2 regions of the Shimazuella sp. NTD248 genome follow, and region 1 is predicted to be linked to the other one. Evidence: riboswitches for the same ligand, from Rfam matches in the RefSeq annotation. Region 1 holds a riboswitch; the other holds the start of a gene.
The links. A riboswitch is a leader RNA that binds a small molecule or an ion and turns the genes downstream of it on or off. The one in region 1 is predicted to bind thiamine pyrophosphate.
Positions count from the first base shown of each region.

Region 2: another riboswitch for thiamine pyrophosphate. It lies ahead of AC5WOE_RS05820 (ABC transporter substrate-binding protein); the one in region 1 lies ahead of thiD (bifunctional hydroxymethylpyrimidine kinase/phosphomethylpyrimidine kinase).

Region 1 is NZ_JCAJZT010000004.1:221,204-224,351, reverse strand. It holds gene AC5WOE_RS10750 (macrolide family glycosyltransferase) at 1-216, shown strand, start outside; gene AC5WOE_RS10745 (DUF4309 domain-containing protein) at 374-919, opposite strand; TPP riboswitch at 1,129-1,239, shown strand; gene thiD (bifunctional hydroxymethylpyrimidine kinase/phosphomethylpyrimidine kinase) at 1,379-2,185, shown strand; gene cytX (putative hydroxymethylpyrimidine transporter CytX) at 2,178-3,148, shown strand, end outside.
Region 2 is NZ_JCAJZT010000002.1:231,835-234,982, forward strand. It holds gene AC5WOE_RS05810 (ABC transporter permease) at 1-656, opposite strand, end outside; gene AC5WOE_RS05815 (thiamine-binding protein) at 646-942, opposite strand; gene AC5WOE_RS05820 (ABC transporter substrate-binding protein) at 944-1,933, opposite strand; TPP riboswitch at 1,992-2,102, opposite strand; gene AC5WOE_RS05825 (radical SAM protein) at 2,474-3,148, opposite strand, start outside.

The sequences.
Region 1 (3,148 bases):
ATGGTAGCAGAACGGGTAGAAAAATTAGGGGCCGGCCTCTTGCTTGATCCAGAAAATTTACAGGTGGATTCATTGCGGAATGCAGTACTAGAAGCGTTAAACAACCCCTCCTACAAACAAAACAGCTTAAAAATCAGCCGTGCTTTTCAAGAAGCTGGTGGATATGTCAAAGCTGTGGATGAATTATTAAAAAGAACAAAAAAAGACAACAAATAATATAAAAGATCAACAAAGAAACTCCTAATTCCATAACCAAAAGAATACTTTCAAATTGATGAAAAGCACTTCTGAAAAAAATTCCAGAAGTGCTTTTTCGATTTAGATCGTCATTTTAGTTTGTTTTCCATTCACTTCAGATCCGATGAACAAAATCTCAATTCTTCTTATATACAGTAAGCTCTACTAATTCTAATCCGTCTTTTCTATCCGTTACATTTGTCCAATGAATATCTATTAGGTTTTTTCCCGACTGATACGTTTCATAGATTTGCCCAGCACCTTGATCATGATCGATCGGTTCACCTAACGCTTTATGAACCTCATCATGTGAGAGCGCAAGTACTCGTTTATCTGTTGTCGTCACTTTGGATACTATACCCTTGGTAATGGTAAAGCTCACTTTACGCTTTTTGTATTCCAAATATTCCTGATAACCTTTGTATTCCTCCTTATTTTCGGGTTGTCCCCATTTTTTTATAATATCTTCCTCTTTAGAACCCAAACCAAACTGTTCACTATTGATCACTTTTCCTTGAGCAGCCAATTTTACTATTTTATCAATGGTTTGTTTGTGATCTTTTGATGTTTTATTCGTTGCATGTTGATATGCAGCATGTGCATCTGGAATCGATGTGATAACTGGAACGGCAGCTGTTACTAAAAGAGTAGTAGCAAGTAACGTTTTTGCTATTTTTTTCATCGTATCTACAACCTTTTCTTGTATATTGGGAGATATCAAATCATTCCCTTTATTCATAAATATATAATACTTACAATGGGAAATGGTTTCCAAAAAGTTAATATTTCAAAAATTAATGGAATGAATATTGAAAATGAATCAAGTTTGGCTAACCACTTGAATTTATCAGCAGCATTAATTAAGATGAAATAGAAATACAATTATAATTTGAATAGAACTAGGGGTGCCGTTAATGGTCGGCTGAGATTAAGACACGATAGTCTTTGACCCTTTAACCTGATCTGGATAATGCCAGCGTAGGAAAGTGAGCGAGTGAATACATCTAATTTTGTATTCCTAACATCGATTTGTTCGAGCACAAGTCCTCATGAGGGTTTGTGCTTTTTTATGTTTACTTGCAGGCCACTTCTTTTATCTGGAAATAATCAAGTTCTATTCACAAAGAAAGGAGCAGAGAAAATGAAAAAAGTATTAACAATAGCCGGTTCTGATTCAAGTGGCGGTGCAGGTATTCAAGCGGATTTGAAAACTTTTTCCGCTCATGGTGTTTATGGAATGAGTGTGATTACAGCAGTAACAGCTCAAAATACGCAAGGGGTGTTTGCTGTTCAAGACATGACGCCGGATTTGATTGCCAGTCAGCTTGATGCCATTTTTCGTGATATTGAAGTAGATGCCGTGAAAATAGGGATGGTCTCACAAATCGAAACGATAAAAGTAATCGTGGAAAAATTAACAAAATATGCACCAAAGCATATTGTTGTCGACCCCGTTATGGTTTCAAAAAGTGGATATGATTTATTGAGTCCAAATGCAAAAGAGGCTCTCATTCATGAACTTATCCCGATCGCAACACTTATAACTCCTAATCTGCCAGAAGCAGAAGTGATAACAGGTAGAAAAATCACTCTGCTTAAAGAAATAGAAGAAGCTGCTATTCAAATGCATGCATTGGGGGCGAAAGCTGTGCTTGTTAAAGGCGGACACCGTGAGAATGATGCAACCGACATATGTTTTGATGGTGAAGAATTTACTTATTTTCATGCAGCAAGAATAGACACAGCAAACACTCATGGTACAGGTTGTACATTATCGTCAGCAATTGCTTCTAATCTAGCAAATGATTTTCAACTAAATGCAGCGATTAAAGAAGCAAAAGATTATATCACACTTGCAATTCAGCACTCTTTTTCAATTGGAAAAGGTGTTGGGTCAGTACATCATTTTTACTCCTTGTATAACAGGGCAGGGAAACACCATGTCTAGCAATCATCTTGAAGAAATAACGAAATGGAATTTTGCAACACTATGGTTCGGAGCTGCCGTTTCCGTAGCGGAAATAATGACAGGAGCACTCATTGCACCTCTAGGTTTCTATAAAGGTTTAACCGCTATCTTATTAGGACATGTAATGGGAACGCTGCTACTTGTTTTGGGAGGAGTAATTGGATCGCGTGAACGTTTAACGGCAATGGAATCCACTAAAATTTCATTTGGGAGTTATGGCAGTTACCTATTCTCCATCTTAAACGTTTTGCAGTTACTTGGCTGGACTGCAATTATGATTTTAACAGGTGCCCAATCTGTCAATTTCGTGACTTCCAATAACTATCATGTTAATCAGCCATGGGTTTGGTGTCTGGTAATTGGTTTCTTCATTTGTATTTGGCTGTATTTTGGTCAAAATGCCTGGAAGAAGTTAAATAGTATAGCTGTGTGTTTATTATTCGTTTTAACAATCGTATTGTGTTTTGTAGTTTTTAAAAATGATGAAATTCTTTTAAAGCCAAGTACCTCAGGGTTATCTTTTGGAGCAGCGGTTGAATTATCTGTCATTATGCCATTGTCATGGCTTCCATTAATCAGTGACTATACCCGATTCGCCAAATCAACTTCGGAAGGTGCAATTGGAAGTTTCCTGGGCTATATGGTTGGCAGCTCATGGATGTATACAATTGGGCTTGGTGCTGCACTTGCATTTCATGAGTTTGATCCAGTAGCAGTACTAATGAGTGCAAACCTCGGTTTATTCGCTGTAGGAATTGTTGTTTTGGCAACTGTTACGACAACTTTTATGGATGCTTATTCTGCTGGTATTTCCGTTACAACCATCTTTCCAAAATTAAATGGAAAGCATGTAGCAATGATCCTTACGATAATGGGAACTCTGCTTGCCATCGTTTTTCCGATGGAGAGGTATGAAGGATTTTTATATACAATCGGTTCTTT
Region 2 (3,148 bases), on a different contig from region 1:
AAGACGCGGTCTGTCCGAAATGAACTCGCTGCTTGTGTCATGATCATTCCTAGACCACGCTCGGTTCCCAGCCATTCCGCCACTACTGCTCCCATCACGCTGTATGTCGCAGATAATTTACAACTGGAAAAAAGAACTGGGATCGCAGACGGAAATGCTAAGTGACGAAATTTTTCCCACTTTGTAGCTCCTGACATCTCCAAATATCTCAGCAAGTTCCGATCGACTTGTGCAAATGCATCTACTAATGCAATTGTGATCGGGAAAAAACAAACCAAAATGACGACAAGCAACTTAGCCTCTATACCAAACCCAAACCATACGACTAATAATGGAGCTAATACAATGATCGGGACATTTTGGCTGAAAAGGAGAAGCGGAGTGACGATTCTTTTTAAGAACGTAGAAAAATAGAGACATACAGCCACCCCGACTCCAACCAAAATACTAAGAATAAAGCCGATAGATGCTATGACAAATGTTGCCTCTACATGCAAGAGGTACTCACTGCTTGTCCAAGATCGCCAGAGCTCTAATCCAACTACATAAGGCTTGGGCAACTGCCAAACAGGAAAATTACCAATGATTGAGATGATTTCCCATATAAACACAAGCACAGCGATCGAAAGTACAAGAGGGAATATTCTACGTTTCATCATCATATTTGTGAGTCAGCGCAGAAATGGTGATTCCTTCAGGTTTGTGTAAGATTTTAATTTGAAACATCGTCTGCGTGGCGCCTAAATCTAAAACCCTTTGATTCATCTCCGTTATCAGGTTTAATAAGTCCTCCCAATCCCCTTCTACAGTAGTATCCAATGCTCCAACTCGATATGTCAGCCCTGACGCCTCAATAATGCCTATTGCTTCTTCTATGAGCGGGATAGAGATTGAGCGATTGGTATCTTGCGGCAGGATTTGAATGCTTAAGAGCGTATTCATTCTAGTTGCCTCCTTGTGGAAGGAATTGATTGGTGTATGCTTTTTTCGGATCAAAATTCCCTTCTAATAATTGATGGCTTTTCATCCAGTTTGTATATCCACTCCATACCGACTCTTTTTGTAATCCCCAACTTTTCGCGTCTGCTTGATACCGAGGACTGAGCCACTTTTGACTCTCATGAACGAGTTTACTGTCTAAAGTAGGATTTTGTTTTATTAAAATATCTGCTGCTTCATCTGGATGTGCAATCGCAAATTGATATCCTTTGCTCACTGCTCGCATAAACGCTTTTACCACATTGGGGTCTTGCTTTATTTTTGCTTCTGAAGTGATCAAGACAGGAGTATAGTAATCGAGATCTTTATTTTGATCTGCTAGATATACCATATTTAGCTTGACGCCCTTTTGCTCTGCTTCGATCCCTTGCCATCCATAATAAATCCAGTAAAAATCAATTCCTTGTTTCAATGCTGTAAAGAAGTCAGTGGAGCCAACGTTTGTAATTTTTACTTTGCTCACATCCGCTTGATCCTTTTCCATCAAAGATTGAATCATTGCTTTCTCTACCAATGAACCAAATCCACCATATGTCTTCCCTTCAAAATCTTTTGGACTTTTAATCCCAGAAGTGGAAAGTGAAGCAAACCCAGAAGTATTGTGTTGCAGTACAGCTGCAATGGAGACGATGGGTACACCTGCAACCCTTGCCTGCGTTACCCCCTCTTGGTAACTAACGCCAAAATCCGCTTTGCCTGAGGCCACCAGTTGTTCCGCCGTTGATTTCCCCGGTTGTATAATGTGTACCTGTAATCCAGCTTCTTTGAAGTAGTTTTTCACCTGTGCAACATATAAGCCCGTATGGTTGGTATTAGGAGTCCAGTCCAATACAACTGTTACTTCTTTTTCTTGTGTTTTTTCAGATGAACAAGCTATTAATCCCAAACATAAAACGGAAATAAATCCAAAAATAAATAGTTTTTTCCAATACAATGTAGATATCCTCCTAGTCAAAATAAAAAACCACCCTGATCAAAGGATGGCCAAAATTGCGCACAAAAAAATATCCTTCCTACGCCGGCATTATCCGGATCAGGTGAAAGGGTCAGTATATCGATATACTATCTCAGCCGGCCATTCTCCAGCACCCCTGATTTTTATTCCGTTTTCAAATGAATTATATATTTTATACTATTGTTTGTCTATGAAAAGCGTATAAGTGGAGGAGAAAAAAATTTTCATAACATATTGATTCTTTGTTTGTTACCACATACAATGAAGTTGTCAGTCCCACATACAGCGGAAGAAAAAAGAACCGCTGGGGAGCCACCCTCCAAACATTTGGGAGGAGGACTCATGGATCTGAATGACATGCTCACTCGGAAGCCGAAGAAGCGCGAGAAGCGCTTCAACAGCTCCTGAGCACAAGGCCCCCTGTCCAGTTGGACAGGGGGCCACCTATATAAATAGATGCGCCCCCCTAGCAGTTTGCAGGGGGGCATGCTTCTGCCACAAACCGTGGAAAAGCAAAAGCTATTTTCTCTCTACACTGAGCAGCCTTACTTTCCGCTCGCTTGCTGCGGCGGCATGAGGAAAAACCTCTTTCCAGTCGTCGCAGTACACCGTAGGATGATCAAAACTGCCATCCTTACCGTAACGGTGCGAAGGGTTACCCCCTCCACACTTGATGTTGAAAACACAGTTTCCGCATTCAGTAGGCACTCCGTCTGGACCACTCTGACGTGCCATGATACCCGGATGCAGTAGCGCCTCATCAAATCGTGAAGACACTACATTTAGTCCAGTGGAAGTTGCGTTTTCACCGTTGAACTGGAGGTCGTCATCCTGCTCGATACTGCCGTCTACTTCGACAACCACCACAGCAGAAGGGGAGATACCAATCTCATCACTACTGCTGTCACCCATGCGGTTGACGTCGATCAGCGCCTCAAACAACGGAATATCTGGTCGCTGGCTATCCGCCAACCAACAGTCAAACAACTCGTTAATCCAGTTACCATAGGGCGTCAGACGCTTTGGCACTCGATCGGCATCATATGCCAACAGCCGATCAAACTGATGCACAGCCCGCTGTATCAAACTTCCTTGCGGCATTGGCGGTGGAGTTACATGATTGGCGTGTGGCAACAGGAAATTGATCCTTGGAATCCTCGCACCAATCTCTTCCTCCAGCTGATGGAAGGAGTC